2 regions of the Nocardioides lacus genome follow, and region 2 is predicted to be linked to the other one. Evidence: riboswitches for the same ligand, from Rfam matches in the RefSeq annotation. Region 2 holds a riboswitch; the other holds the start of a gene.
The links. A riboswitch is a leader RNA that binds a small molecule or an ion and turns the genes downstream of it on or off. The one in region 2 is predicted to bind cobalamin.
Positions count from the first base shown of each region.

Region 1: another riboswitch for cobalamin. It lies ahead of P5P86_RS07165 (hypothetical protein); the one in region 2 lies ahead of P5P86_RS15125 (ferredoxin-like domain-containing protein).

Region 1 covers NZ_CP123620.1:1,523,903-1,539,566, reverse strand. Annotated here, with positions in the region: gene ilvD (dihydroxy-acid dehydratase) at 1-550, opposite strand, end outside; gene P5P86_RS07210 (HAD family hydrolase) at 709-1,458, shown strand; gene P5P86_RS07205 (glycoside hydrolase family 65 protein) at 1,455-4,046, shown strand; gene P5P86_RS07200 (WD40/YVTN/BNR-like repeat-containing protein) at 4,069-5,151, opposite strand; gene P5P86_RS07195 (EamA family transporter) at 5,170-6,045, shown strand; gene P5P86_RS07190 (hypothetical protein) at 6,189-6,458, shown strand; gene P5P86_RS07185 (ECF transporter S component) at 6,448-7,242, opposite strand; gene P5P86_RS07180 (ABC transporter ATP-binding protein) at 7,275-8,882, opposite strand; gene P5P86_RS07175 (energy-coupling factor transporter transmembrane component T family protein) at 8,879-9,940, opposite strand; gene P5P86_RS07170 (hypothetical protein) at 9,960-10,859, opposite strand; gene P5P86_RS07165 (hypothetical protein) at 10,861-11,940, opposite strand; cobalamin riboswitch at 12,014-12,174, opposite strand; gene gatB (Asp-tRNA(Asn)/Glu-tRNA(Gln) amidotransferase subunit GatB) at 12,259-13,761, opposite strand; gene gatA (Asp-tRNA(Asn)/Glu-tRNA(Gln) amidotransferase subunit GatA) at 13,765-15,273, opposite strand; gene gatC (Asp-tRNA(Asn)/Glu-tRNA(Gln) amidotransferase subunit GatC) at 15,350-15,649, opposite strand.
Region 2 covers NZ_CP123620.1:3,200,464-3,216,127, forward strand. Annotated here, with positions in the region: gene cbiE (precorrin-6y C5,15-methyltransferase (decarboxylating) subunit CbiE) at 1-790, shown strand, start outside; gene bluB (5,6-dimethylbenzimidazole synthase) at 835-1,455, opposite strand; gene cobM (precorrin-4 C(11)-methyltransferase) at 1,455-2,222, opposite strand; gene cobJ (precorrin-3B C(17)-methyltransferase) at 2,219-3,790, opposite strand; gene P5P86_RS15120 (precorrin-8X methylmutase) at 3,787-4,467, opposite strand; gene P5P86_RS15125 (ferredoxin-like domain-containing protein) at 4,464-5,354, opposite strand; cobalamin riboswitch at 5,425-5,589, opposite strand; gene P5P86_RS15130 (hypothetical protein) at 5,659-6,354, shown strand; gene P5P86_RS15135 (multifunctional oxoglutarate decarboxylase/oxoglutarate dehydrogenase thiamine pyrophosphate-binding subunit/dihydrolipoyllysine-residue succinyltransferase subunit) at 6,520-10,263, shown strand; gene P5P86_RS15140 (DUF6104 family protein) at 10,336-10,512, shown strand; gene P5P86_RS15145 (hypothetical protein) at 10,609-10,833, opposite strand; gene P5P86_RS15150 (fatty acid desaturase family protein) at 10,857-11,960, opposite strand; gene P5P86_RS15155 (ferredoxin reductase) at 12,010-13,095, opposite strand; gene P5P86_RS15160 (TetR family transcriptional regulator) at 13,240-13,860, shown strand; gene P5P86_RS15165 (SDR family oxidoreductase) at 13,894-14,568, opposite strand; gene P5P86_RS15170 (zinc-binding dehydrogenase) at 14,565-15,533, opposite strand.

The DNA of each region.
Region 1 (15,664 bases), 1.7 Mb from region 2:
CCAGCAGCTCGTCGCTGACGGCGTCGTTGGCCGAGAGCGACATCGCGTCGACCAGGTCGAGCTTCTCGTGCACGATGCCCTCGATCGCGACGGTCTTGCCGGCCTCCATCGGGCCGCCCGAGACGAACACGACCGGGATGTTGAGCCGCAGCGCCGCCAGCAGCATGCCGGGGGTGATCTTGTCGCAGTTCGAGATGCACACCAGCGCGTCGGCGCAGTGCGCCTGCACCATGTACTCGACCGCGTCGGCGATCAGCTCACGACTCGGGAGCGAGTAGAGCATGCCGCCATGACCCATCGCGATGCCGTCGTCGACGGCGATCGTGTTGAATTCCTTGGCCACCCCACCGGCGGCCGCCACCTGCTCGGCGACGATCTTGCCGAGGTCGCGCAGGTGCACATGGCCGGGCACGAACTCGGTGAACGAGTTGGCGATGGCGATGATCGGCTTGCCGAAGTCGGAGTCGGTCATGCCGGTGGCGCGCCAGAGCGCGCGGGCACCGGCCATGTTGCGGCCCGAGGTCGAGGTGGCGGAGCGAAGGGTGGGCATGCCCTCCAGGTTACGCGCCCGATCCGACCCGCACGCGGGCGTCCTTCCCCTCGGACGCAGGGTGCGGCATGCGTCGGGCAGGTGACGAGGTCGTGACGAACCGTCGCCGCCCCTGGACGGGCAGCCGGGAGCAGGCCAGCCTTGGCTGCGTGGAGCCCCTGACCTGGGCGCGCTACGGCGCCGTCCTCTTCGACCTCGACGGCGTGGTGACGCCGACCGCCATCGTGCACATGCGAGCGTGGTCGGAGATGTTCAACGCCTACCTCCGCGAACACGCGCCCGACCAGCCGCCGTACGGCGAGAGCGACTACTTCGCCCACGTCGACGGCAAGCCTCGCTACGACGGCGTGCGCGACTTCCTCGCCTCGCGGGGCCTCTCGCTCCCCGAGGGCAGCAGCGACGACCCGCCCACCGCCGACACCGTGCGGGGGCTGGGCAACCGCAAGAACGACGCCTTCAACGCCGTGCTGGAGCGCGACGGCGTCCAGGCCTACCCCGGCTCGGTGGCGTTCCTGGACCACCTGCGCGAGCTGGCTGTACCGCTGGCTGTCGTCTCCTCCTCGGTCAACGCCCCGGCGGTGCTGGAGTCGGCGGGGCTGCTGGACCGCTTCGAGGTGGTGGTGAGCGGTGCGGTCGCCGAGGAGCACCACCTGGCCGGCAAGCCGGCTCCCGACACGTTCCTCTACGCCGCCCGCGAGCTGGGTTGCGATCCCGCCGACGCGGTGGTCCTCGAGGACGCGGTCTCCGGCGTACGGGCCGGCGCCGCGGGAGGCTTCGGGCTCGTCGTGGGCGTCGACCGCGGCGCCGGGCACGACCACCTCCGTGCCGCGGGCGCCGGGCTCGTCGTCGACGACCTCGCCGACCTCGTGCCCGAACCCGGCGAGACCGACCGTGAGGCACAGCGGTGAGGACCAACGTCGGCCCCGACCCCCTCGACCGCGGGCGCTTCCCCGCCGACCCGTGGCGGCTCGTCGAGACCGGGTACAACCCGGACGACCTCGGCGTGACCGAGACGCTGTTCGCGGTGGCCAACGGCTACCTCGGCATGCGCGGCAACGCCGAGGAGGGGCGGCCGTCGCACTCGCACGGCACCTACGTGAACGGGTTCCACGAGACCTGGCCGATCCGGCACGCCGAGTCCGCCTTCGGCTTCGCCCGCACCGGCCAGACGATCGTGAACGTCCCCGACGCCAAGGTGATGAAGATCTACGTCGACGACGAGCCGCTCACCTTCGGCACCGCCGACCTGGAGGAGTACGAGCGCTACCTCGACTTCCGCGACGGCATCCTGCGCCGCAACCTGGTGTGGCGGACGCCGTCGGGCAAGCGGGTGCGCATCGAGTCCACCCGGATGGTCTCGATGACCCAGCGCCACCTCGCCGTGATGACCCTCGACATCACCATGCTCACCGGCAGCGCCCCGGTGGTCATCTCCTCCCAGCTGATCAACCGGCAGGACGGTCGCGACGAGTACCAGCTCGCCACCCAGCTGCACGGCGACCAGGTCGACCCTCGCAAGGCTGCCGCCTTCGCCGAGCGGGTGCTGGTGCCGCAGCTGCACGAGGCGAGCGAGCGTCGGCTGATGCTCGGCTACCGCTGCGCCCGCTCGGGCATGACGATCGCCGTCGCGGCCGACCACCAGCTCCAGACCGTCGACAGCCACGAACAGATCACCCGTGCGGAGGAGGACCTCGCCAAGGTCGTCTACCGCGTCGACGCCACCGAGGGCACGCCGATGCGCGTCGAGAAGACCGTCACCTACCACACCTCCCGCGGGGTCTCGGTGCGCGAGCTGTCCGACCGCTGCGACCGGACGCTCGACCGCGCCCGGCGGCAGGGCGTCCCACGGCAGATGGAGGAGCAGCGCGGCTGGTTCGACACGTTCTGGGAGTCGGCCGACGTCCAGATCGGCGAGCCCGAGCCGACGTACGACGGAGCGGCGCGGGCGGCCGAGGAGCAGCGAGCGCTGCAGCAGGCGGTCCGCTTCAACCTCTTCAGCCTCGCCCAGGCCACCGCCCGGGCGGACGGCCTGGGGATCCCGGCCAAGGGGGTCACCGGCTCCGGCTACGAGGGCCACTACTTCTGGGACACCGAGATCTACGTCGTCCCCTTCCTGGCCTACACCCAGCCGGCGATCGCCCGCAACGTGCTCCACTTCCGCTCCGTGATGCTGCCCAAGGCCCGGGAGCGGGCACGGGAGATGGCGCAGAAGGGGGCGCTCTTCCCCTGGCGCACCATCAGCGGCGAGGAGGCGTCGGCGTACTACGCGGCGGGCACGGCGCAGGTGCACATCGACGCCGACGTCAGCTACGCCCTGATGAAGTACGTGCACGCCACCGGTGACGTGGGCTTCCTGGTCCGCGAGGGCATCGACATCCTGGTAGAGACCTCGCGGATGTGGGCCGACCTCGGCTTCTGGCGCCACAACGGCGATCCGACGTTCCACATCCACGGCGTGACCGGGCCGGACGAGTACACCACCGTGGTCAACAACAACCTGTTCACCAACGTGATGGCGCGTCACAACCTGGAGCAGGCCGTCGCATCGCTCGCCCTGATCCGCGAGCGCTTCCCCGCCGACTACCGCCGCGTGGTGGCCCGGCTGGGACTCACCGACGCCGAGGTCGAGGAGTGGGCCCGGTGCGCCGCCGGCATGCACATCCCCTACGACGAGGCGATCGGCATCCACCCGCAGGACGACTTCTTCCTCGACCGGGAGGTCTGGGACCTGCCCAACACGCCGATGTCGGTGCGGCCGCTGATGCTGCACTACCACCCGCTGGTCATCTACCGCTTCCAGGTGCTCAAGCAGGCCGACGTCGTCCTGGCCCTGTTCCTGCAGGGCGACCGCTTCACGCTGCAGGAGAAGCGCAAGGACTTCGAGTACTACGACCCGATCACCACCGGAGACTCCACGCTGTCGGCGGTGGTCCAGTCGATCGTCGCCTCCGAGGTCGGCTACCACGAGGCGGCGCTGCGCTACTTCCACGACGCCCTGTACGTCGACCTCGGCGACCTGCACGGCAACACCCCCGACGGCATGCACATCGCCTCGACCGGAGGCGTGTGGACGGCCCTGACGTTCGGCTTCGGGGGCATGCGTGACCACGGCGCCAGGCTCAGCTTCGATCCGCGATTGCCCGCGACCTGGTCCTCGCTGACCTTCCGGCTGCGATGGCGCGGCTCGCGGCTGGTCGTCGGCCTCACCCAGGACCAGCTCACCGTCACCGTCGTGGGCGAGGGTGAGGAGCCGGAGGTGCCGCTCACCGTCAGGGGCCAGGAGTACGTCGTCGCCCACGGCTCCCCGCTGTCGGTCTCGCTGGCCCACCACGGGCCGCGCGCGGACGGCTCCACCGACGACGAGGCGATCACCGGCGGCCAGCGGTCGGACGGCAGCACCATCACCTCGCAGGTGCCGGAGCCGATCCCGTTCCGGGAGATGTCGGAGACAGCGGAGGTACCGGTGGTCTACGACCCGGAGCAGCCGACGGTCTAGGGGCTGCGCGGCGTCGGCACGATCACGAGCGTGCGGCCCGCACCACCAGCACGTCCGGCAGGTCGGTGACCAGCTGCCGCCAGCTCTCCCCCTCGTCGGCCGAGCCCCAGATGGCGCCGTTGCGGGCGCCGAAGTAGAGCCCGACCGCTTCGGCGCCCTCGGGACCGTCGGTGCACATCGCGTCGCGCATGACAGCGACGAAGAAGTGGTCGGGAAGGCCGCTGGCCAACTGCTCCCAGGTCTCGCCGGCGTCCGTGGAGCGCCACACCCGTGCCTTGGCCTCCGGCGGGTAGCGGTGCTCGCCGGCCTGGATCGGGAAGACGTAGAGGGTGTCGCCGCGGCGCGGGTGCGCGACGACCGTGAAGCCGAAGTCGGCGGGCAGCCCCGCCGCGATCGAGGTCCAGGTGCCGCCCTCGTCGTCGGAGCGGTAGACCCCGCCGTGGTTCTGCAGGTAGAGCCGCTGCGGGCGCACCGCGTCCCGGGCGATCTTGTGGACGCACTGGCCGAACTCGGGGTACTGCTGTCCCTCGGGCAGGAACTCGGCGCGGATGCCGTTGTTGCGTGGCTCCCACGTCGCGCCGCCGTCGTGGGTCTGGTAGACGCCGCCGGTCGAGATGGCCACGGTGACCGAGTCCGGGTCGGTCGGGTGCGGCAGGATGGTGTGGAACGCCTGGCCGCCGAACCCGGCGGCCCACTGCGCACGGTGCGGGTGGTCCCACAGACCACGGACCAGCGCGAAGCTCTCCCCGCCGTCGGTGGAGCGGAACACCGCCCCCGGCTCGGTGCCCGCCCACACGGTGCGCTCGTCGGTCCCCGCTGCGAGCTGCCAGACCCGCGAGACGCTGGCATCCACGTCGTCGGGGAACTTCACCGACGCCTCCTGCCAGGTGGCACCGCCGTCGTCGCTGCGCCGTACCAGCGGACCGAGCCACAGGCTCGAACACGCGGCGAAGAGCCTCGTGCGGCCTGCACGGCGATCGACCAGCGCCGCGTAGACCTCCTCGACGTCGAAGTGCGGACCGTCGAACGCCCACGTCGTACGAGCGTCGTCGGACGTGCCCAGCCACAGACCCTTGCGGGTCCCGACCATCAGTGTCGTCTCCACACTTCCTAGGGTGATCCAGTGACCCAGCCCCTGTCAGCAGGCCGGACGGACAAGTCTGCGCCGTCCCCGGTGCTGCTGGTGGTGATCGGCATCGTGTCGGTGCAGTTCGGTGCCGGCATCGCCAAGTCGCTCTTCGACACCGTCGACCCGACCACCATCACCTGGCTGCGCCTGGCCACGTCCTCAGTGGCACTGCTCGCCTGGACGCGACCGCGGCTCGGTGGGCGCAGCCGCCGCGACTGGCTGGTCGTGCTCGGCTTCGGCGTCGCCCTGGGCACCATGAACTGGGCGATCTACCAGTCGTTCGCCCGGATCCCGCTGGGCATCGCCGTCACGCTGGAGTTCACCGGCCCGCTCGTCCTGGCGGTAGCGGGCTCGCGTCGGCTGCGCGATCTCGCCTGGGTGCTGCTGGCCGGGGTCGGGGTGCTGCTGCTGGGCCTCGAGCCGGGCGACCTGACGTGGAGCGGCGTCGGGTTCGCGCTGCTGGCCGGGGCCGCCTGGGCGTCGTACATCCTGCTGAGCCGGTCCACCGGTGCGCGCTGGCCCGGGATGGACGGCCTGGCGGTCGCCTCCACGGTCGCTGCCCTGCTGCTGACCCCGCTGGCGCTCGGTGGCCATGCCGCCGACCTGCAGCACACCCACGTGGTCCTGCTCGGTGCGCTCGTCGGGCTGCTGAGCTCGGTCATCCCCTACAGCTGCGAGCTCGTCGCGCTGCGCAGCCTGCGGCCGGCGATCTTCGGGATCCTGATGAGCCTGGAGCCGGCGGCGGCTGCGCTGGCGGGGCTGATCGTCCTGCAGGAGACGCTCTCGCTCGTGCAGTGGCTGGCGCTGGTGTGTGTGATCGTCGCGTCCGTCGGGGCGACCCGTGACTGGGGTGCCGAGCCGTCGGCCTGAGCGCTGCCTGACCGGCACCTGAGGCTTCGCCGCGGCGTCACCCACCGTTGAAATTTCAGTAGCCCGTGCGGTCTCCCGCAGCGGCCCGATCGCCCGTACGGTGGATCGCAACCCACCACCTGCACCACCCCTCGGGAGTTCGGATGTCACCGTTCCTCGTCCTGCCCCGTGCCCTGACCAAGCCACTGCGATGGCCGGCCGACTCGGTGCGCAGAGCCCGCCACAACGCCTACGCGGCCAACGCGGTCCTCGCCGTCCGTCGCGCCGAGCGCGAGGAGGTCGCGCGCTTCCTCGACGAGCACCGGCCCGACGTCCACGACCTCGGCCTCCACCGCCCGGCGAGCCGGGAGGTCGAGGAGCCGGTCGCGGTGCCCGAGCGGCGCGGCGCCGGCGACGGCGCCCTCAGGAGATGACCTCGCGCGCTGCCGAAGGTGACGTCTCGACGGTGCCGACGACCGTCGAGCGCCGCGACGCGCGGCGCAGGGTGGTGAGCACCGCCGGCCCGAGGACCACCACCGCGACAGCCGTGGTGATCGCCCGACCGGTGTCGAAGCTGCCGGTCGAGGTCAGCAGGGTGTAGCGCCCGAACGTGCCCAGGTTCGCCGGGAGCGAGGCCGTCGGGTCGAAGGAGAGGTTGCCGGTGTGTCCCGGCACCGCGACGCCGGTCAGCAGCGGCCAGCCCTGCAGGTTGAGCAGCAGGCCGTAGAGGTAGGAGGCGACCACGCCGTACGCCGCGAGCATCGCGATCTCAGGGCGTCCGCGCACCCGCCGCGGCAGCAGGCCGGCCCCCATGCCTACCCAGGCGGAGGCGAGCATCTGGTAGGGCAGCCACGGCCCGACACCAGCCGTCATCAGCGCGCTGGCGAACAGCGAGGTGCAGCCGAGAACGAATCCGAAGCCGGGGCCGAAGACCCGGCCGGCGAGCACCAGCAGGAAGAAGACCAGCTCGACGCCGGCGGTGCCGGCCGAGATCCCGCGCAGCACCGCGTTGACCGCGCTCAGCACCCCCAGGACCGCCAACACGCGTGGGTCCAGGCCACCCTCACCCAGCTCCGCGAGCACCACCGCGACGACGACCGGCAGCAGCAGCAGGAACACGAAGGGCGGCTGCACCGCTCCGCCGGCCCCGTCGCGACCGTGCACCAGCAGCGGCCAGCACAGCATCATCAGGCCGGCCGCGGAAGCGAGGCCGAGCACCACTGCCGAACGTAGCGAGACCCGGATCGCACTCACCGCGGCTCCCCCCGCCCGGCTCGCCCCTGTGCGATCGCGGCACGGACCTCGTCGACATGCAGCCAGGGGTGGCCGAGGACCTTGGTCACCTGCGGGGCGAAGGCCGGGGACTCGGCCACGACCCGTCGGGTCGGGCCGTGGGAGACGACCTCCCCGTCGGCCAGCACGACCACCTCGTCGGCGCTCTCCGCGACGAACTCCACGTCGTGGGTGGCCACCAGCACCGCACGGCCCTCCCCGGCGAGCCGCCGCAGGATGCTCGCCAGCTGCCTCTTGGCGGCGTAGTCCAAACCGCGCGTCGGCTCGTCCAGCAGGACGGCGACGGGTCGCGCGGCCAGGACCAGCGCGAGGGCCAGGGCCAGCCGCTGCCCCTCGGACAGGTCGCGCGGATGCCGATCCCCCGGAATCCCGGGGACCAGCCGGTCGAGGATCGTGCGGGTGTCGGGACCGCCGGCGGCGCACTCCTCGGCGACGGTCTCCAGGTAGAGCAGGTCGGCCGCCGTCTGCGGCAGCAGCCCGACGCGTGAGCGTCGCTCCGCCGGCGTCAGCCTGGCCGGATCCTCACCGCCGATCGAGACCGAGCCGAGGCGGCGCGGCTGGCTCCCCTGCAACGTCCACAGGAGGGTGGACTTGCCGGCACCGTTGCGGCCCATCAGCGCCGTGACGGTTCCGGCGTACAGGTCGAGGGAGACACCGCGCAGCGCAGCGGTGCTGCCGCGGGTCACGCTCACGCCGTCGGCTTCCAGGACGCGCGTCCCATGATCGGTCGCGGGGGCCGGTGGCCCCGCGATGTCCAGGCTCCGCGCCCGCCGGCGAGCCTCCCGGACCGTGAGCGGCAGCGGGGTCCAGGCCAGCGCCCGGCCGAGCTCCACGATCGGCGGGACGACCGGCGAGCCGGCCAGCACCTCGGCGGGCTCGCCGACGCGCAGGGTGCCGCCACCGTCGAGCAGCGCGATCCGGTCGGCGAACGGCACCACCCGCTCGAGCCGGTGCTCGGCCAGCAGCACGCTGACGCCGAGGTCGTGCACGAGCCGGGTCAGCGTGGCCAACACGTCCTCGGCGGCGGTCGGGTCCAGCGCGCTCGTCGGCTCGTCGAGCACCAGCAGCCGGGGGTGCATCGTCAGCACGGAGCCGATCGCGACGCGCTGCTGCTGACCGCCGCTGAGCGTTCGCAGGTCGCGGGCGCGGAGCTCGGCGATGCCGAGCAGGTCGAGCGTCTCCTCGACCCGGCGGCGCATCGTCGTGGGCGCGAGCCCGAGCTGCTGCATCCCGTAGGCCAGCTCCTCCTCGACCGTGTCGGTGACGAAGCCGGCCGCAGGGTCCTGTCCGACGTACCCGATGCTGGCCGCGCGCTCGCGCGGGGGCGCATGCACGATCGAGCGACCGTCGAGGAGTACGTCGCCGGCGAGCGACCCCCCGCTGAATCGCGGAACCAGGCCGCTCACCACGCCCAGCAGCGTGGACTTGCCCGCGCCGGTCGGTCCGGAGACCAGGACCAGCTCGCCCTCCTCGACGGCCAGATCGACCTCTGTCAGCACCGGCACCGTCGCGTCGGGGTGCGTCACGCTCACGCGGACGAGGCGCAGCAGCTCGGTGGCGCTCATGCGGTGGCCGCCGCGGGCTCGGGGGTGGCGACCGCCGGGAGCAGCCCCACCAGGGCGCCGAGCAGCGCGATCAGGCTGACCTGCGGTCCGACGGAGAGATCCGGATGGGCGACGGCGAGCTGGTGCCGGCTGACCCACCAGCCGGCGAGGCCGACGGCCAGGCCGGTCAGCGCGACGAGCGTCTCGGCCCGGCGCCACGGGTCCGGGCGGTAGACGCTGCGCTCGACACGGCGACCCGCGACGACGAGCGCGAGGACCGCCAGCGCCAGCCCCGCGACGACCATCGGGGTGGCGAGCCAGCGCGGCGCCGTCTCGTCCAGCACCGCGAAGGTGCCCGCACACAGTCCGAGGAGCGCGAGCAGCATCAGCGTCCCGGTGACCCTGCGCTGGGCGAGGCTGGCACCACCCGACCGGCCGTAGCCACGCGTGTCCATGCCGGCGGCCAGGGCCAGCGACCGCTCCAGGGCGTCCTCGAGGACCGGCACCAGGAAGCGGCGCAGCCGACCGACCCGCCGCGTGTCGCCGGCGCGGAGCTGCTGGGCCCGCCGCACGCGCTGCACGCTGTCGGCGAGCTGGGGAAGGATGGTGACGGCGACCACCAGCGCCGTCCCGATCTCGTAGAGGGCCGGCGGAACCGAGCGCAGCAGCCGCTTGGGATTGGCCAGGGAGTTGGCCGCGCCCACGGCGATCACGATCGCTGCCAGTCGCAGGCCGTCGTAGAGGCCCGCGAGGAGCGCCTCACGGGTCAGCGGACCCAGCAGCCGGATGCCGAGCACCCACCCGGGCAGGGGGATCTCGGGCAGGTGGATCAGCACATGGCCGGCGGTGCCCCCGAGCAGGATCCGGAACAGCACCCGGACGAGGACGATCGCGGCACCCATGCCGAGGTAGAGCCGGAAGGACCTGCCCCAGGGCTGGTGGCCGCGTCGTGCGGCCACGACCAGGCCGGCGACGGCGATGACCAGCAGGAGCAGCCAGGGGTTGGTCAGGAAGGAGGCGTACGCCGCCAGCCCGATCGCCCAGGCCCACCACGCCAGCGGGTGCAGGTCGCGTCGCATCGTCTCGGGTGCCGTGCGGCTATCCGCGAGCGTGTCGGCGCGCCACCGCGATGCCGCCCCCGGCGGCGAGGACGGCGGCGACCACAGCGGGGGCGATCCAACCGGGCAGGCCGCCGTCCGGGTCGGAGGCGACAGGCGCCGAGGTGGTCGAGTGCGCCGCCGCGGCGGTCGGTGAGGCGGTCACGTCGATGGTGCTCGCGGGTCCGGTGCTCGCGGGTCCGGTGCTCGCGGTGGCGGGAGCGGCGGAGGGGGTCGCGGCGCGCGCCGACGCGCGCGCGGAGGCACGCCGGCCCTCCGGCGAGGACGATGCGGTGGCCGGCGCGGACGGGGTGGTCGCCGGACTGGCGGCCCCGGTGCTGCCCGAGGCCTTCGAGCCGCTCGAGGCCTTCGAGCCGCGCGTGGTGTGCGCCTTCGCCGACGCCTTCACGGACGGGCTGGGCGAGGTGGCCGTGCGCGTCACCGCCGGCGCGATGCCCGGTGACCGGGTGCCCGCGCTGCTCTGCCAGGCGAACGCGAGCGATCCGCCCGCGCGCACGCTGAGCCCGTCGACGCCGGAGCTGGCGTAGGACCAGTGGGAGGAGGAGCCGTCGGTCCAGAAGAGACCCCAGTAACTGTTCGCCGGCGGCATCTGCGCACAGGGTCCGGCCGGCTTCCGGTCCACGCTGCACACGGCGCCCGGCTGGGTCTGCACCCGGGTCAGCGCATGGCCGGCGGCGACGAAGAGGGCCGCGGCCGTGCCGCCTCCGCTCACACAGCGCTGCGAGACCCCACCGCCGAGCGCGCCGAAGTCGACGACGACGGCGACCGACTGCGCGCCGCAACCACCGGCGGCCGAGGCGGACGACGGCGCGAGGGTCAACGGCGCGGCCGCCCCCAGCACGAGGGCGGCCGCAGCGAGAAGGGATCGCAGGGACTGCACGTCAGGCGCAGCTGCCGGAGTCGAGGTACCTCAGCGCGGGCGCCGCCTGCGTCGTGGCGCGGCGCCACTGGTCCTGGGTGTCGCTGGTGATGCCGGCCGTGGTGGCGGCGGACAGCGCCGCCTTGTCGTAGGCGATCGCGCCCGACGCCGAGCTGAGCGCACCCTTCGCCCGCTTCTTGCTCACCTGCAGCTTGGCGACCCACGTGGCGGCCTTGCGCGCCTGGCGGCAATCACCCGCGGCGGCGAGCGCGGAGGCCGCCAGCCCGGTGCTGTTGGCGTTCGGCGTCGCGGTGGTCGTACCGCCGATGAACGAGCCGTTCCCGGCCTGCTGCTTGCGCAGCCAGCGCGCGGCCTTCCTCTCCGCCTTCTTGACCTTCGCCGTCTGGTGGGGCAGCGCCTCGAGGCTCAGCAGGGCCGCGGAGGTGGCGTCCGGGTCGGGCACGCTGGTGGTCTTGGGGTCGCCCGCGTCACAGGTCTGCGGGGCGGACGGGTCGGCGAAGTAGAGCCGGAAGTAGCCCGAGGAGCACTGCTGCTTGAGCAGGTAGGTGACCACCGGCTTGGCCTTGGTCGGCGCGTCGGTCGACAGAGCCTGCGCGGCCAGGGCCTGACCCAGCGTGTTGGCGTAGTCGCCGTACGCCGAGGTGTCCCGGATCCGGCCCTTGGTGGCGCCCGAGGTCGAGACAGTGCTCTTCAGCAGCTTGACCAGGTTGTCGCCGCCGAACTTCTTGGGGTTCGCCCCGAGCGCATCGGCGGTGACCGCTGCCTTCGCGACGGACCCGGCGTACAGGTCGCTCGTCGTGCCGCCGCGGACCCAGTCGTTCACGTGGGCAGCGAGGGCCTTGCGGGTGGTCTTGAGCTTCGCCTTGCTCGCGCCGAGCTGCTTGAGGGCGAGCGCTGTGTCGGCGGTCAGGCCGTAGTCGTCGACGTCGTACGCCGTGTTGTGGACGACCCCGCCGGTGAACTGGTGCTTGAGCCAGGTGCCCGCGGCCGTCGTGGGTGCGGGGGCGGCGTTCGCCGCGCCGGTGCTGACGATGAGCAGACCTGCCGACGCGACGGCTGCGGACTGGAGGAGCTTGCGCATGGTGGTGTCCTTCCCGCTGCTGGCAACGGGTGGACCGGAAGGAACCGACCCGCTGCGTACCTCGACAGCGATGTGGTCAAGACGCTTCGCGGCGGGTGCTCCGACTTCCCTGGGCGGCCTGTCGAGTCTCAGGGTCACGGTTGCGGGTCAGCGCCGGAGTCTCACCGGCTTCCCCCGACACGAGCGTGTTGGTTGTTAGCAGTCGAAGCCTAACCCGGGACAGGACCAAGCATGTAACGCGGTGTACGTCGCTCCTCGGCGGTGCTGCAGCACCGCAAGAGACGACCGGACACCGCGTTACATGCGATCAGCCGGCGGTCAGGCCAGCTTCTCGATGATCAGCTGCTGCACGCGGGCGGCGTCGGCCTGGCCGCGGGTGGCCTTCATCACCGCGCCGACGATGGCACCGGCGGCCTTGTGGTTGCCTCCCCGGATCTTGTCCGCGATGTCCGGCTGGGCGGCGAGAGCCTCCTCGATGGCGGTCAGCAGCGGGCCGTCGTCGGAGACGAGCGCGAGGCCGCGCTTCTCGATGATCTGGGCGGGCGTCCCCTCCCCAGCGAAGAGACCGTCGAACACCTGCCGGGCGAGCTTGTCGTTGAGGGTGCCCCCCTCGATCAGCTGCTGCACCTCGGCGACCTGCGCCGGCGTCACTCCGGCGGAGCCGAGGTCGACGCCTGCCTCGTTGGCCCGCCGGGAGATCTCCGAGAGCCACCACTTGCGGGCCGCCTGCGGGGCGGCACCCGCGGCGACGGTCTCCTCGATGAGCTCGATCGCGTCGGCGTTGATGACGTCGCGCATCTCCAGGTCCGTGTAGCCCCAGGCCGCCTGCAGGCGCGCGCGGCGCTCGGAGGGTGGCTCGGGCAGCGTGGTCCGGAGCTCCTCGACCCACTCGCGCGCCGGCGCCACCGGGACCAGGTCCGGCTCGGGGAAGTAGCGGTAGTCCTCCGCGTCCGACTTCTCCCGGCCCGGCGACGTGCTGCCGTCGTCCTCGTGGAAGTGCCGGGTCTCCTGCAACACCGACCCGCCACCGAGCAGCACAGCGGCGTGCCGCGACATCTCGTAGCGCACCGCGCGCTCCACCGAGCGCAGGGAGTTGACGTTCTTGGTCTCCGAGCGGGTGCCGAGCGTCCCCGAGCCCTTCGGCGCCAGCGACAGGTTGACGTCGCAGCGCATCGACCCCTGGTCCATCCGTACGTCGGAGACGCCCAGCGCCTTGATCAGGTCGCGCAGGGCGCTCACGTAGGCCCGGGCGACCAGCGGCGCCTTCTCGCCGGTGCCCAGGATCGGCCGGGTGACGATCTCGATGAGCGGGATGCCGGCGCGGTTGTAGTCGATCAGCGAGTGGTCCGCGCCGTGGATGCGCCCGGTCGCGCCGCCCACGTGGGTCGCCTTGCCGGTGTCCTCCTCCATGTGCGCACGCTCGATGTCGATGCGGTAGGTCTGGCCCTCCACCTCCACGTCGAGGTAGCCGTCGAAGGCGATCGGCTCGTCGTACTGCGAGGTCTGGAAGTTCTTCGGCATGTCGGGGTAGAAGTAGTTCTTGCGCGCGAAGCGGCACCACTGCGCGATCTCGCAGTTGAGCGCGAGACCGATCCGCATCGCCGACTCGACCGCCTTGGCGTTGACCACCGGCATCGCGCCGGGCAGGCCCAGGCAGGTCGGGCACACCTGGGTGTTGGGGGCCGCGCCGAAGGTGGTCGGGCAGCCGCAGAACATCTTGGTGTTCGTGTTCAGCTCGACGTGGACCTCGAGGCCCATCGCGGGGTCGAACTTCTCCAGCACCTCGTCGAAGTCGACCAGGTCGGGCAGCGTCTGGGTCATCGCTCAGTCCTCCTTGTACGCCGGCGGCACGATCGGGCCGCCCCACTGCTCGAACAGAGCCGCCTCGAGCGCCGCACCGACCCGGTAGAGGCGGGCGTCCTCGAGCACCGGTGCCAGGAACTGGACGCCGGTCGGCAGCCCGTCCTCGGGCGCGAGGCCCGAGGGCAGCGAGATGCCCGGAACTCCGGCCAGGTTGGCCGGAATGGTGGCGAGGTCCTGCAGGTACATCGAGAGCGGGTCGTCGACCTTCTCCCCGATCGGGAAGGCGGTGGACGGCGCCGTCGGGGAGACCAGCACGTCGACCTGCTCGAAGGCCCTGGTGAAGTCCTCGATGATCAGCGTGCGGATCTTCTGGGCCTGGCCGTAGTAGGCGTCGTAGTAGCCGCTGGAGAGCGCATAGGTGCCGATCATGATGCGGCGCTTGACCTCGTCGCCGAAGCCCGCGTCGCGGGAGACCTTCATGACCTCCTCGGCCGAGGGCGAGCCCTCGGGCGTGACCCGGACGCCGTAGCGCATCGCGTCGAACTTGGCGAGGTTGGAGGAGCACTCGGCCGGCAGGATCAGGTAGTAGGCGGCCATGGCGTGCACGAAGCTGGGCAGCGAGACCTCGACGACCTCGGCGCCCATCTCCTTCAGCAGCGCGACCGACTCCTCGAAGCGCTGCATCACGCCCGCCTGCCAGGCGTCGCCGGCCAGCTCCTTGACCACGCCGACGGTGACGCCGGCGAGGTCCCTGCCCGCGCCGCGCCGGGCGGCCTCCACCAGTCCGGTGACCGGCGTGGGCACCGAGGTGGAGTCACGGGGGTCGTGGCCCCCGATCAGCTCCTGCAGCAGCGCCGAGTCGAGCACGGTCCGGGTGACAGGGCCGACCTGGTCCAGGCTGTTGGCCAGCGCTACCAGCCCGTAGCGGCTCACGCTCCCGTACGTCGGCTTCACGCCGACCGTGCCGGTCATCGCACCCGGCTGACGGATCGACCCTCCGGTGTCGGTCCCGAGCGCGAGCGGCGCCTCGAACGCCGCCACGGCCGCCGCCGAGCCGCCGCCGGAGCCGCCCGGGATGCGGGTGTGGTCCCACGGGTTGCGGGTCGGTCCGTAGGCGCTGTTCTCGGTGGAGGAGCCCATCGCGAACTCGTCCATGTTCGTCTTGCCCAGGATCGGCAGGCCGGCGGTCCTGAGCTTGGTGACGACCGTCGCGTCGTAGGGCGGGACCCAGCCCTGGAGCATCCGCGAGCCGCAGGTGGTCGGCTGGCCGACGGTGGCCAGCACGTCCTTGACAGCGATCGGGACGCCGTCGAGCTCGTGCAGCGGCGCACCCGCGGCACGCCGCTCGTCGGACTCCCTCGCCTGCTCCAGCGCACCCTCGGCGTCGACGTGCAGGAAGGCGTGCACACCCTCGCCACCGTCGACGGCGGCGATCTGGTCGAGGTGGGCCTGGGTCAGCTCGACGCTGGTGACCTCGCCGGCGGCCAGCGCGGCCGCCTGCTCGGCAGCGGTGCGGTGGATCCAGCTCATCGACGTCCTCGCTTCGCTCCGCGCGCCGACGAGGCACGCATGGTGCTGTGCTGAAGGGATCGCTCGCTGCGCCCGCTCACTGCTCGTCCCCCAGGATCCGCGGGACGGAGAACTTGTCGTCCTCCCGCTCCGGCGCACCGGAGAGGGCCTGGGCGGGCGTCAGGCCGGGCACCACGACGTCGTCGCGGAAGACGTTGGTCATCGGGATCGGGTGCGAGGTCGGGACGACATCGTCCCCGGCCACGCCCTGGATCGAGGCGACGGACTCGAGGATCACGTTCAGCTGGGGCGCGAGGTGATCGAGCTCGGCATCGCTCAGGTCGATCCGGGCGAGGTCGGCCAGGTGGCGCACCTCGTCACGGGAGAGTTCAGGCATGGCGCCCATCCTAGT
Region 2 (15,664 bases):
CCCGGGTCGCCGCATCCTGGTGCTCAGCTCGGACCAGCACACGCCGCACCGGGTCGGCGAGCTCCTGACCCGGGCCGGCTACGGCGAGTCGCTCCTCGACGTGCTCGGCGACCTCGGCACGTTGCAGGAGACCCGCTCGTGGTCGGTCGCGCACAACTGGGCCCAGTCACCGCCCTCCCACACGCCGCGGCTCAACGTCATCGCGATCAGCTGTGCGGGTCCCCTGGCCGCGGGCTGGGTAGCGGGCCTGCCGGACGAGGCGTTCGAGCATGACGGTCAGCTCACCAAGCGCGATCTGCGCGCCTCCGCGCTGGCGCGGCTCATGCCGGTGCCGGGTCAGCTGCTGTGGGACGTCGGCGCGGGAGCCGGCTCGGTGGGGATCGAGTGGATGCGGGCGCACCGCACCTGCCGGACCGTCGCGGTCGAGGCCGATCCCGGACGGGCCGAGCGGATCGCGGGCAACGCGGCGCGCCTCGGCGTACCCGGCCTGGAGGTCGTCGTCGGTCGTGCGCCCGATGCGCTGGTCGACCTGCCCGCGCCGGACGCGATCTTCGTCGGGGGCGGCGCCACCCGCGCCGGCGTGCTCGAGGCCTGCGTGGCGGCGTTGCGACCCGGCGGACGCCTGGTCGTGCACGGCGTGACCCTGGAGACCGAGGCGCTGCTGGCGGGGCACCATCGCGAACGGGGCGGCGAGCTGACCCGGATCTCGGTGGAGCAGGTCGACGCGATCGGCACCTTCCGCGGCTGGGCACCGCTGCGCACGGTGACCCAGTGGGCGCTGACCCGCTGACGGCAAGGATGACGGCGGGGCTCCCCGTGGCGCTGAACGGCTGTTCAGCCGCCGTACCGCTCCTGGTGCAGGACCGACGCGAGCGGCGAGCGGTGCCGCCAGCCGTGGCGCTCCAGGTCCGGTACGTCGGGCAGGTCGGCGACCGGACCGACGCACAGCCACGCGACCGGCCGGACGTGCTCGGGCATCCCCACCAGCGAACGCAGGAACTCCTCCCGGTAGAACGACACCCAGCCGACACCGACGCCCTCGGCGGTGGCGGCCAGCCACAGGTTCTCGATGGCACAGACCGCCGAGTACAGGCCGGCGTCCGCGATCGCATGCCGCCCCAGCACGTTCGGCCCCCCGCGGGTGGGGTCGTAGCCCACCACCACGCCCAGCCCCGACTCGCGGATCCCCTCGATCTTGATCCGGTCGAAGGTCTCGGCCCGCTCGCCGCTCAGCGTCGCGGCGAACGTCTCGCGCTCCTGGGCCACATGCGTCGCGAACGCCTCGAGCGTCTGGGGCGAGCGCACCAGCACGAAGTCCCACGGCTGGCTCATCCCCACGCTCGGCGCGCAGTGCGCGGCCGAGAGCAGCCGCGCCAGGACGTCGTCGGCGATCGGCTCGCCGGTGAACTCCCGGCGGGTGTCGCGGCGGCGGTTGATGGCGTCGTAGAGCTCCATCAGTGCTGCCGCCCCCGCTTCGCGGTCCGGTCGCGCGTCGCGTCGTAGAGGTAGGACTCCCCACCGTCGCGGTCGAGCGCGCGGCCGACCATGATCACGGCCGCCTGCCGCAGGCCGGCGGCCTCGACCTGGTCGGCGATCGTCGCGACGGTGCCTCGCAGCACCAGCTCCCCGGGTTGGCTCGCGCGGTGGACGACCAGCACCGGGCAGCCCTCGCCGTACTCCCCCACGAGCTCGGCCATCAGCTGGCGGACCCGGGTGATCGAGAGGTGCAGCACGAGGGTGGAGCGGGTGGCGGCGAAGGCCGCGAGCGCCTCGGTCTGCGGCATCGCCGTCGACCGCGCCTGCGTCCGGGTCAGGACGACCGACTGCGCGACCAGCGGCACCGTCAGCTCGGCCCCCACCCGGGCGGCGGCGGCGGCGTAGGCCGGGACGCCGGGCGTGACGTCCCAGGGCACGCCGGCGGCGTCCAGGCGCCGGGTCTGCTCCTGCAGCGCGGAGTAGAGCGACGGGTCGCCAGAGGTCAGCCGGACGACCGTGCGTCCCTCGCCGACCGCGGCGACCATCCGCTCGGTCATCGCGTCCAGGTCCAGGTCCTGGGTGTCGACCAGGCGGGCTCGGGCTCCGGCGTGGGTGAGCACCTCCGGATCCAGGTAGGTGCCCGGGTAGAGCACCACCTCCGCCTGCGCCAGCAGCCGGGTCGCCCGGACGGTGAGCAGGTCGGCGGCCCCGGGACCCGCGCCGACGAAGTGGACGATGCCCGTCACCGCACGTACCTCGGCGTCCACACCTGACCGGCGCTCGTCACGCGGGTCGAGGAGGCGCCGACGATCAGCAGGCACTTCATGTCGATGCGGTCGGGATCCAGCTCGGCGAGCGTGGTGACGCTCAGCGACTCCTCGGCCCGGCCGACGTCGCGGCCCACGACGACGACCGTCTCGGGCTTGCGGTGGTCCAGCAGGACCTCCCGCAGCCGAGCCACCTGCGTCGTGCGCGAGCGCGAGGCCGGGTTGTAGACGGCCAGCACGAGATCCGCCTCGGCGATCGCCCGCAGCCGCCGCTCCACCACCTCCCACGGCTTGAGCCGGTCGGAGAGCGAGACGACGGCGAAGTCGGCACCGATCGGCGCTCCGGCGCGGGCGGCGACGGCCTGGACCGCGCTCACGCCGGGCAGCACCCGCACCGGTACGGCGGCACGCCCCGCGCGCTGATCGTCCTCGACGGCCTCGAAGACCGCCGCGGCCATGCCGAAGACTCCGGCGTCGCCACCGGAGACCACCGCCACCCGCTCGCCGGCACGGGCGAGATCCAGCGCGAACCGGGCCCGGTCCACCTCGACGGTGTTGCCGGAGGCGTGCCGCTGCAGGCCGGCGCGCTGCGGGACACGAGCGACGTACGGCGCGTAGCCGACGACGTGCTCGACCTCCGCCAGGGCGGCGCTCGCCTCGGGGGTCAGCCAGCCGTCGGGCCCGGGCCCCAGTCCGATCACCAGCAGCTCGGCTCGCCGGTCCGGCGCCGTTCCGGGGCCGTCGGAGGGCTCGGGCACCTCGCTCAGCTCGGCTCTCGCGCTCGACTCGGCTGAAGCGCGCAGCCGCCCCGTGTCCGCCCGCGGCGCGCTGTCGCCGGGCACCACGATGAGGGAGAAGTACGGCACCGACTCCGGGTCCACGTCGGCGACCGGCAGCCACCGCTCCTCGGGCTGCGAGGCGCGCTCGACGTACCACGAGCCGTCGAGCCTGCCCGCAGCCGCCAGCGCACGCCGGACGGCGGGGAACCTCCGGCCCAGCTTCATCACGATGGCGCCGTCGGTGTCGGCCAGCCGGCGGGCCAGTTCGGGCTCGGGCAGCGTGCCCGGCAGCACCGTCAACACGTCGGTCTGCCGCACGAGTGGAGCGGAGACCGCCGCTGTGGCGGCCGCGAAGGACGGCACCCCCGGGACGACGGCCGTGTCGTAGAGATCGTTGAACCGGTCGTGCAGGTACATCGAGGAGCCGTAGAAGAGCGGGTCGCCCTCGGCGAGCAGCACCACGTCGCGCCCGGCGTCCAGGTGCACCGCGAGCCGCACCGCGCAGGCCTCGTAGAAATCGGCCAGCGCGCCGACGTACCCGCCCGGGTGATCGGTCGTGCCGGTCGTCACCGGGTAGCGCAGCTCCTCCTCGATCGCCCCCGCCGGGATGAGCCCCGCCGCGATGCGCCGGGCGTGCGACTGCTTGCGCACGCCTGCGTGGTAGGCCACGACGTCGGCCGTGCCGATCAGCCGAGCGGCCTTGAGGGTGATCAGCTCGGGGTCGCCGGGACCGATGCCGACGACGGTGAAGGTGCCGGGCGCGCTCACTCCGCCTCCTGGGCCAGGGCGTTGAGCGCCGAGGAGGTCATCGCCGAGCCGCCGCGCCGGCCGCGGACGGTGACATAGGGGATGTCGATACCGTCGTCGGCCAGGGCGATCAGCGCCTCCTTGGACTCCGCGGCCCCGATGAAGCCGACCGGGCAACCGACGATCGCGGCCGGGCGGGGGCCGCCGTCGCGGAGCAGCTCGAGCAGGTGGAAGAGCGCCGTCGGCGCGTTGCCGATGGCGACCACGGCACCGTCGAGCAGCGGCTCCCACAGGGAGACCGCTGCAGCGGTCCGGGTGGTCCCCCACTGCTGCGCGAGCACCGGCACCCGCGGATCGCCGAGGAAGCAGCGCACCTCGTTGTCGGCGGGCAGCCGGCTGCGGGTGACGCCGGTGGCGACCATGGTGGCGTCGCACAGGATCGGTGCGCCTGCCTCCAGGGCGCCGCGTGCGGCGGCCACCAGGCCCGGGTGGATGGCCAGGTCGCGGACCAGGTCGACCTGCCCACTGCCGTGGATCATCCGCACCGCCAGCCGCTCCGCGTCCGCGGGCACGCCCGACAGGTCGGCCTCCCGCCGGATGGTGGCGAAGGAGTCGACGTAGATGTCGGCCCCGATCGTGACGTAGTCGTAGTGCCGACGCGGGCGTCGTACCGCCACGGTGGGGTCGTCGAGGGTCATCGGTCCTCCTCGGGTTCGGGAACGAGGACGCCGCGCCACGGCGTCACCACCAGCTCGTCGGAACGGTCGCGGAGCTCGGCGGCGAGCGCCGGCTCCACCCCGGTCGGTACGCCGACGTGGACGCCGCCGGCCACCCGCCCGAAGGGCAGCGCCGGCGAGGGCGCCGGGAGACGTGGATCGGCGGGTGACGCGGGACCCAGCGGCGCCGAGAGCTCGGGGACGTGCCAGGCCGCCTCGGGTCCCTCACCGCGCCCCGCCATGAAGGCCGTGGCGAGCTCGACCAGCGCCGCGGCTGCCGCCTCGAGCGGCACCACCGGCCCCCAGCCCTCCCCGATCCGCAGCTGGGCCTCGCCCGCCGAGAGCACCACCAGACCGAGGTCGGCGGATCGGTCCAGGAGGTCGCCGCGACCGTCGTCGAGCACGAACAGGAAGCGTCCTGGCAGACCAGCCAGCAGCGGGTCGGCGCACACCAGCCGGTCCAGGTCGGCTGCCAGCGGGCGCAGGTCCGCCCGTCCCCCGGCCAGGCCGGTCTGCGGCGAGACCAGCACGTTGCGCGCCAGCTCGTGGCTGCGCGAGGGGAGCAGGCCGGTGGCCTCGATCGCCGTCACGACCTCGGCAGGCAGCGCGGCCCCCGGCGAGGCCTCGGACGAGGCCCCGGAGGGGACACCGGAGGGGGCGGCGACGGCGGGCAGCGCCCGAAGCTGGAGGTTGGCGCGGGAGGTCAGGTGGACGCGCCCGTCGCCGTACTCGCGGGCGACGGCGCACAGCGCCGTCAGCGTCGAGGACGCGAGCCTGCCGCCGACGAGCCGCAGCCGGACCAGCAGGCCGTCGTCGGCGCGCCAGGGTCGCAGCACCCCGGGGCAGCGATCGGGACGAGTGCGGAGCACGGTGGCGGTCCTTCGGTCAGGGAGCCCGTACGCGGGGCCCGCGGATGACCCGGCGGCGGGTGCCGCTAGGGCCAGCAGGTCTTCGGACTCGGGATCATCCGGCACGGAGCGCCTTCCCGGCCGGGCCTCTCGACCCGATCAGTGGCATGCTGCCCCGCCCGTCACCCTCACCGCTGCGCGTCAGTCCCGGAGTCGCACCGGGTTCCCTGACTCCACGAGGTGGAGCACGACTGGCGGCCCGAGACTACCCGCATCCGGCGGCGATGCGACCCCGGACCCGGACAAGACCTGCCATGCTGATCACATGCGTCTCATCCGTCACATCGCGCTGGCCGCCGCCGCCGTCGCCCTGACCGGCTGCGGGCTCAACTCCACGAGCGCCGACAGCCCCACGAGCGACACGCCCGGCCCGAGCGGCACCAGCGACACGAGCGGCACAGGCAGTGCAGACGGCGCGGGCGGCACGGCGACGTCCCCCGCGCCGCCCGCCAGCACGCCGGCCGCCGAGCAGTCCACGCCGAGCCGGACCGCGACCCCCACCCCGAACGGGACCGCCACCTCGCGGGCGGCGACCTCGCCGCCGGTGGTCACCTACACCGACAAGACCGGCCTGCTCCAGCTCCCGGTGTCCAACGCCTCCATCCCCGACGCACCCGCGGGGCTGCGCGACTTCGCCCGGCTCCAGCTCAGGCAGATGTGGCACGACCAGTTCCAGAACGACCCGGGCTGCGAGGGCATCGGCCAGGTCCGGCTCAAGCGGGCCAGCATCGCGGCGGCGTACGTCCAGGTGAGCTGGGGCGCGACGACGCCGACCTGCCCGCAGTACGCCGGCAACCCGAGCGGCTGGCAGGTCTGGTCCGACGACGCCGGTCACTGGTCGGTGGCGCTCGACGGGGAGGGCACCGCCGCCTGCGCGGACCTGGTCGCCCACGCCATCCCGCGCTCGATCTACCCCACCTGCTCCGACGGCTCGAAGAAGGTCGCCAACCCCGTGACCTGAGCCATCGCAGGAGGCCCTTTCGACCCGCGGCGACACGCCGGGGTGTGGTCCTCACAACACGCGGGCTCAAAGTCCGACCCGGCCCGAGCATTTGGGACCTCCGGGGACTAGCCTTGAGCCCCGGAAGTCATCCAACGCGCGCATCCGGAAGAGGCGAGCCAAGCCGTGTCCTCAGGCAACCCATCCAACAACACCACCGACGTCCCCGCAGAGTTCGGTGCCAACGAGTGGCTGGTCGAGGAGATGTTCGACCAGTACTCCAAGGACCCCTCGAGCGTCGATCCGGTCTGGGTGAAGTTCTTCGAGGCGAACGGCTCGCCGGGCGGTCCGTCCGACACCGGTACGGCGAAGCCCGCGGCCAACGGCAGCATCGCTCCCGAGCCGGTGAAGGCCGCGCCGGCCCCGGCCGCCGCGACCTCCCCGACCACCGGCGTCACCCCTGTCGCGGCGCCCGTCGCCACCCCCCGACCGGCCACCAGCCAGGCGGCCGAGCCGGCCAAGGACACCACCACCCCCGTCCCGAAGGAGAACCGGATCACTCCGGCCGCTCCCAGCAGCAGCACCGACGAGCCGACCTACACCACCCTCAAGGGCATCGCCGCCGCCACCGCGAAGAACATGGAGGTGTCGCTGTCCGTGCCGACGGCCACCTCGGTGCGCAACATCCCGGTGAAGCTGCTGTGGGACAACCGGGTCGTCATCAACAACCACCTGCGCCGGGCGCGCGGCGGCAAGGTGTCGTTCACCCATCTCATCGGCTACGCCATCATCAAGGCGATCAAGGCCATGCCCGCGATGAACAACACCTACGAGGAGCGCGACGGCAAGCCGACGCTCGTCGCCCAGCCGCACATCAACCTGGGCCTGGCGATCGACCAGCAGAAGCCCGACGGCACGCGGCAGCTGGTGGCGCCCTCGATCAAGAACTGCGAGACCTTCGACTTCGCCGGCTTCTGGGCGGCCTACGAGGAGATCATCAAGAAGGCCAAGGACAACAAGCTGTCCATGGCCGACTACTCCGGCACCACCGTCAGCCTCACCAACGTCGGCGGCCTCGGCACCAGCCACTCGGTGCCGCGGCTGATGGCCGGCCAGGCCGCCATCATCGGGGTGGGCTCGATGGAGTACCCCCCGGAGTGGATGGGCGCCTCCGAGACCGCTATCGCCGCCAACGGCGTCAGCAAGATCATGACGATGACCTCGACGTACGACCACCGGGTCATCCAGGGAGCCCAGTCCGGCGAGTTCCTCAACATCGTCTCCAAGCTGCTGCTGGGAGCCGACGGCTTCTATGACGAGATCTTCGCCAGCCTGCGGATCCCCTACACCCCGATCCGGTGGAACCAGGACGTCTCGACCAGCCACGACGACCAGATCTCCAAGCAGGTCCGGGTCGGCGAGCTGATCCACGCCTTCCGCGTCCGCGGCCACATGATGGCCGACACCGACCCGCTGGAGTACAAGCAGCGCACCCACCCCGACCTCGAGATCGAGAACCACGGCCTGACGCTGTGGGACCTCGAGCGCGAGTTCCCGGTGGGCTCCTTCGCGGCGGGCAAGAAGCCGTTCATGAAGCTGCGCGACATCCTCGGCGTGCTGCGGGACGCCTACGTGCGGACCACCGGCATCGAGTACATGCACATCCAGGACCCCGAGCAGCGGGCCTGGCTGCAGGAGCGCGTCGAGCGGCCCTACGACAAGACCCCGCGCGAGGAGCAGCTGCGCATCCTGGAGAAGCTCAACGAGGCCGAGGCCTTCGAGACCTTCCTGCAGACCAAGTTCGTCGGCCAGAAGCGCTTCTCCCTGGAGGGCGGTGAGACAGCCATCCCGGTGATCGACGAGATCTGCGAGGCGGCCGCCCAGTCCGGGCTGGACGAGGTAGCGATCGGCATGGCCCACCGCGGCCGGCTCAACGTGCTGGCCAACATCGTGGGCAAGGAGTACAGCCAGATCTTCCGCGAGTTCGAGGGCAACATCGACCCGCGGACGGTGCAGGGCTCCGGCGACGTGAAGTACCACCTCGGTGCCGAGGGCGAGCTGGTCGCCGGCACCGGCGAGAAGATCAAGGTGAGCGTCGCCGCCAACCCCTCGCACCTCGAGGTCGTCGACCCCGTGCTGGAGGGCATCGCGCGCGCCAAGCAGGACGTCCTGGACCGGGGCGACTTCTCGGTGCTGCCGCTGCTCGTCCACGGCGACGCGGCCTTCGCCGGCCAGGGCGTGGTGGCCGAGACGCTGAACCTCTCCCAACTGCGCGGCTATCGCACCGGCGGCACCGTGCACGTGGTGATCAACAACCAGGTCGGCTTCACCACCAGCCCGAGCAGCTCCCGCTCGACGCTGTACGCCACCGACGTCGCCCGGATGGTCCAGGCGCCGATCTTCCACGTGAACGGCGATGACCCGGAGGCGTGTGTCCGGGTCGCGCGGTTGGCCTTCGAGTACCGCCAGGCGTTCAACAAGGACGTCGTCATCGACCTCATCTGCTACCGCCGCCGCGGCCACAACGAGGGCGACGACCCGTCGTTCACCCAGCCGCTGATGTACGACCTGATCGAGAAGAAGCGCTCGGTGCGCAAGCTCTACACCGAGGCGCTGATCGGTCGCGGCGACATCACCGTGCAGGAGGCCGAGCAGGTGCTCGCCGACTACCAGGCCAAGCTGGAGCGGGTCTTCACCTCGGTCCGGGATGCGAACGCGCTGCCCGACCGCGGTTGGCAGACAGTGCCGCAGTACCCGGCCAAGGCACCGCTCGCCACCCCCTCAGCGGTCAGCGACGAGGTGCTCAAGCGGGTCGCGGACGCCTACGTGACGCCGCCGGTCGGCTTCACCGTCCACCCCAAGGTGATGCCGCAGCTGGAGCGTCGTGCCAAGCAGATCAGCGAGGGCGGCATCGACTGGGCCACCGGCGAGCTGCTCGCCTTCGGCTCGCTGCTGATGGAGGGCCGTCCGGTCCGGCTGGCCGGCCAGGACTCCCGCCGCGGCACGTTCTCGCAGCGCTTCGCCACGATGATCGACCGCACGAACGCCGACGAGTGGACGCCGCTGGCCAACCTCACCGAGGACCAGGCCAAGTTCTACGTCTACGACTCGCTGCTCTCGGAGTACGCCGCGCTCGGCTTCGAGTACGGCTACTCGGTCGCCCGTCCCGACGCGCTGGTGCTGTGGGAGGCGCAGTTCGGCGACTTCGTCAACGGCGCCCAGTCGGTGATCGACGAGTACATCACCTCCGGTCGCACCAAGTGGCAGCAGGACTCCGGGGTGGTGCTCCTGCTCCCCCACGGCTACGAAGGCCAGGGACCGGACCACTCCTCCGCCCGGATCGAGCGGTTCCTGCAGATGGCCGCCGACGACGCGATCCAGATCGCCCAGCCGTCGACGCCCGCCTCGCACTTCCACCTGCTGCGCACCCACGCGCACTCCGAGGACCACCGTCCGCTGGTGGTCTTCACGCCGAAGTCGATGCTGCGCCGCAAGGAGGCCGCCGCCCAGCCGGCGGACTTCACCAGCGGCAGCTTCCGCCCGGTGATCGGTGACGCGATGGCCGACAAGAGCCAGGTCGAGACGCTGCTGCTGGTCTCGGGCAGGCTGACCTGGGACCTGATGGTCGACCGCGGCAAGCGGGGTCTGGAGAGCAAGGTCGCGATCGCGCGCACCGAGCAGCTCTACCCCTGGCCGACCGAGGAGCTGAAGGCGGAGCTGGCCACCTACCCGAACCTGAAGAACGTCCGGTGGGTGCAGGACGAGCCGCTCAACCAGGGCCCGTGGCCGACCTTCGCCCTCAACGTGGTGCCCGAGCTCGGCGTACCCGTCCAGGTCATCGCCCGGACCGCCTCGACCACCACCGCCGTGGGTACGTCGAAGCGGCACCTGGCCGAGCAGAAGGAACTGCTGGACCAGGCCTTCGCCTGAGCAACGAACGCCGGACCGGCGCCGTCCCACCGTGGTGGGATGGCGCCGGTCCGGCGTTTGTAGGGTGCTGCCATGTACTTCACCGACCGCGGCATCGAGGAGCTCGTCAACCGGCGCGGCGACGACGAGGTCACGCTCGCCTGGCTCGCCGAGCAACTGCAGGCCTTCGTGGACATCCATCCGGAGTTCGAGACGCCGATCGAGCGCTTCGCTACCTGGCTGGCGCGTCTGGACGACCCCGAGGACTAGCCGAGGCGTCACCTTCCGTGGGTCGAGGCGTCACCTTCCGCGGGTCGAGGCGTCACCTTCCGCGGGTCGAGGCGTCACCTTCCGCGGGTCGAGGCGTCACATCGTGTCGTCGTCCGGGTCGGCACCGTCCTCGGCGGCCCGTCGCGCCGACTCACGCAGCTCGAACAGCTCGGTGGCCAGACCGCCGACCGAGGCGGCCACGTCCTTGACCGCCCCGGTCACGATGCCGGTGACCTCCCCGACGGTCGAGGCCATCGCCTCGACGGCACCCTGGAGGACGTCCTTGCGGATCTCGAGCTTGCTCAGGCGCGGAGTCGTCACCTCTCCAGTCTCCACGTTCTGACTCAGGCCGCCACCGCGCCGTCCGGGACCCGGTCCGGGGCGGTGTCCTTGCGACGCCCCGGTCGACCCGGGAGGGCGAGCTTGAGGATCTTGCCGAAGACGCCGCCGAGCTGGCGGTGCAGCGGGCCGGTGTTGTACGGCAGGTCGTACTTCTCGCAGATCCGGCGTACCTCCTCGGCGATCTCCGGGTAGCGACGCGCCGGGATGTCCGGGAAGAGATGGTGCTCGATCTGATGGCTCAGGTTGCCGCTCATCACGTGGAAGAGACGGCTGCCGGTGATGTTGGCCGAGCCGAGCAGCTGCCGGTAGTACCACTGCCCGCGGCTCTCGTCCTCGGTCTCCTCGATGGAGAACGTCGCGACGCCGGTCGGGAAATGGCCGCAGAAGATGATGTTGAAGGCCCAGATGTTGCGCACGAGGTTGGCCGTCGCGTTGCCGGCGAGCGTGAGCGGGAACAGCGGACCGGTGAGCGCCGGGAACAGCAGGTAGTCCTTGAGCGCCTGTCGCCTGACCTTGCGCATGATGCCGCGGTGCAGCGGCTTGTTGTCCTCGAACGTACGGCGGCCTGCGACCAGGTTCTCCACCTCGAGGTCGTGCAGAGCCACGCCCCACTCGAAGAAGATCATCAGCAGGAAGGCGTACAGCGGGTTCCCCAGGTAGTAGGGATGCCACGGCTGGTCCTCGTCCATCCGCAGGACGCCGTAGCCGATGTCGCGGTCCTTGCCGAGGATGTTGGTGAAGGTGTGGTGGATGTAGTTGTGCGAGTACTTCCACTGGTCGCTGGGGCAGACGTTGTCCCACTCATACATCCGGGAGTTGAGCCCGGGATCGCCCATCCAGTCGTACTGGCCGTGCATCACGTTGTGGCCGATCTCCATGTTGTCGAGGATCTTCGACACCGAGAGGGCGGCGACGGCCGCCGGCCACAGCGGCGGCAGGTAGAACATCGAGCGACCGGCGACCTCGAAGCCGCGCTGGTACTTCACGATCCTGCGGATGTAGTCGGCGTCGGCCTCGCCGAGGTCGGCCACGATCCGTCGCCGGATGGCGTCCATCTCGGCGCCGAACTCCTCGAGCTGCTCGGGCGTGAGCTTGATGCTGTGCATGGTTCCTCAGTCATCCTTCTTCGCACGGCAAGGTGCGGAAGTAGTGGTCTCAGAGATCGATCGCGCAGTCGCCCTCGGGCGAGCTCACGCAGATCCGGATCTCCTCGTCGGGACGGTCGGAGGTCTCACCGGTCAGCACGTTGCGGACCTTCCCCTCCGTCTTGGTCGCTGTGCAGCTGAAGCAGATGCCCATCCGGCAGCCGAAGGTCGGGCTCAGACCGGCCGCCTCGGCCTGCTCGAGGATGCTCTGCCCGGAGTTGTCGGCGACGACCCCGGATCTGTCGAACGCGAGCCGGCCGCCGGCGAGACCGCTGGTCCTCGGTGGCTTGAAGTACTCCACCCGGAGCCGGTCGTTCGGCACGCCGTCCACCTCGTACGCCGGACGCACCGCCTCCACCAGACCCGCGGGTCCGCACAGCCAGGTGTCGACCTCGCGGAAGTGGGGCACGATCCGCTCCAGCTCCATCGGGGAGAAGTTGCGACCGCCCTGCTCGGGGTAGACCAGGTGCAGGTCCACGCCGTACCCGGTGGTGCCGATCTCCTCGAGCTCGGCGCGGAAGATCTGGTGCTCCGCGGAGCGGGTGTAGTGCAGGAAGGTGACCCGGCCGCGGTGGGTGCGCAGCAGCAGGCTGCGCAGCATCGCCATCGCCGGCGTGATGCCGGAGCCGCCGGTGATGAACAGGACGTGCTCGGGGACCGCGTCGGGCAGGACGAAGTCACCAGCCGCCTGGGACAGGTGCACGACCTGCCCGACCGCGGCCTGATCGACCAGGTAGCGCGAGACCTCGCCGTCGGGGTTGGCACGCATCGTGACGCTGAAGCGCTCGCCGGGACGCGAGCCGGCGCTGGAGAGCGTGAAGCACCGGGTGAGCCGGCGGGCGCCCGGCAGGTCCACGGCGAGCTGCACGTACTGCCCGGGACGGTGACCGCGCCAGGTGCTGGTCGGCTGGAACGTCAGGGTCGCGACCGCCGGCTCGCCGGGGACGTCGACCTCGCGACGGATCTCGACCAGGCGGGCCCGCACCTCGTGCGCAGCCCACATCGGGTTGACGAGCTCGAGGTAGCGGTCGATCCCGTGCGGCGAGGCAAGGGCGGCGACGGCCCGTGATCTCAGCAGGGTGCCGGCGATGCTCATCGGAACCTCCTCGCTTTCGGTGAACATGCGTACACCGAAACTATCGCAAGCGCGGACGCGGCAAGGCAAGGGCAGAAAAGGTGAGGCGGGCCACTCGAGTGCACGCATGTGCACTCGATGACGCGCACCCACTAGGCTGGATCGGTGAGCGAGACCCGTGCCGAACAGAAGGAGCGCACCCGCCGGGCGATCCTCGACGCGGCGCTGGAGCTCACCGCGGAGACGGGGCTCGCCGGGCTCTCCCTGCGAGGTGTGGCCAAGCGGGTCGGCATCGTGCCCACCGCCTTCTACAGGCACTTCGACTCCATCGACGCGCTGGGGCTCGCGCTGGTCGAGGAGTCCCTGGTCTCGCTGCGGGCGATGCTGCGCGCGGTCCGTCAGCCCGAGGCGCTCGACAGCCTCGTCGGCGTCGCCGACGCCTCCGTCGACGTCCTGGTCGAGCACGTGCACGCCCAGCGGGCGCACTTCGCATTCCTCGCCCGGGAGCGCGGCGCGGGCCCGGCGACCGTCCGGGAGGCGATCCGGCGCGAGATCGAGCTGTGCGAGCACGAGCTGGCCACCGACCTCGCCCGCCTCACCGATGCCGGCACCTGGTCGGCGCGCGACCTTCGCGCCGTCTCAGGGCTGATCGTGATGCTGATGGTCGCCGGCACCGAGGAGCTCCTGGCCGCCCGCCGCGAGCAGGAGGCGGCGGTGGCGGAGACGACCCGGACCCGGCTGCGGATGGTGCTCATCGGTGTGCTGCACTGGCAGTCGCGCGCCTGACCGTCGAGCCGTCAGTTTCCGCGGGTCGAAGCGTCAGTTTCCGGGGCGGATCGAGATCTCCGGCACCGTCGCGTCCCGCGGCAGTTCGATCGCGCCGAGGACGGCGTCAGCGACGGTCTCGGGCCTGATCCACCTGCCCTCGTCGTACTCCTTGCCCTCCTGGGCGTGCACCTTCTCCTGCATCGCCGTCGCGGTCCGGCCCGGGAAGACCGAGGTGACCCGGATCAGCGGCTCCTCCTCGCGCAGGGCGTCGGCGAGGGCGCGCAGGCCGAACTTCGAGGCCGCGTACGCCGCCCACGCGGGGTTGGCGCGCAGGCCGGACCCGCTGTTGACGAGCACGACCGTGCCCCGCGCCGCGCGCAGCCGCGGAAGCAGCGCACGGGTCAGCAGGGCCGGGGCGACCAGGTTGACGGCCAACTGGTCCTGCCAGGCGGAGGCGCTCAGCTCGGCGACGGGGCCGAGCTCCACGACGCCGGCAGCGTGCACGGCACTGTCGAGACTCTCGGGCCATCGCTCCGCCTCGCCGATCGCTTCGAGCGTCTGCGCGTCGGCGAGATCGGCCAGCACCTCGACGCAGCCCTCCGGGGCGCGACCGCGGGTGCGGACCACCGCCCACACCCGATCGCCGCGCGCGAGCAGGCGCTCGGCGACGACCCGTCCGATGCCGGAGCCGGCGCCGGTGACCAGATGGTTCGATGGACCGGTCATCGGGTGAGCACGATCTTGCCGAACACGTCGCCCGAGGCGATCGCCTCGAAGCCCTCGCGCGCCCGTTCCATCGGCAGCACCCGGTCGATCAGCGGCTTGGTGCCTGTCGCATCGAGCAGCGAGACCAGCGAGGCGAGCTCGGTGCTGGTGCCCATCGTCGAGCCGATGACCCGCAGCTGCAGGAAGAAGATGTGCGTGAGCATCGCGTTGTCGACGTCGGGGCCCGACGTCGTACCGCTGATCACCAGCGCACCGCCCGGTCGCAGCGAGCGGATCGAGTGCTCCCAGGTCGCCCGGCCGACCGTCTCCATGACCGCGTCCACCTTCGCCGGCAGCCGTTCGCCGGAGGCGAACACCTCGTGCGCGCCGATCTCGAGGGCGCGGGCGCGCTTGGCCTCGTCGCGCGAGGTCGCCCAGACCCGCAGCCCGGCGGCGCGCGCCAGCGTGATCAGCGCCGTGGCGACGCCGCCACCGGCACCCTGCACGAGCACCGAGTCGCCGGCCTTGAGGCCGCCTTGGGTGAAGAGCATCCGATAGGCGGTCAACCACGCCGTCGGCAGGCAGGCCGCCTCCTCGAAGGAGTAGCCCTCCGGCAGCGCGATGGCGTTGCGCCGCGGCACCACCACCTTCGCGGCGAAGGTGCCCTGGTGCAGCTCGGAGAGCAGCGACCGCCGGGGATCGAGCGTCTCGTCGCCGACCCAGTCGGGGTCGCTGATGACGGCGTGCACCACCACCGGACGGCCGTCGGCGTCGATCCCGGCGGCGTCGCAGCCCAGGATCATCGGCAGCCGGTCCTGCTTCAGCCCCTGGCCCTTGAGCGACCACAGGTCGTGATGGTTGAGGCTGGCGGCCTTGACCGTCACGGTCGTCCAGCCGTCGGGGGCGACCGGATCGGGGCGCTCCCCCACCACCAGGCCGCTCAGCGGGTCCTCACGGCTGATCTTCTCGGCGTAGACGGCGAACATGCTCACCAACCTAACAAGGTCGAAAGGTCACAAACGGCGGGTCGAGAGGTCAGGTACGGCGGGTCGAGTGGTCACCCCACCCGCGAGACCTGACCAGTCGACCCGCGAAAGGTGACGTCTCGACGCGCAGA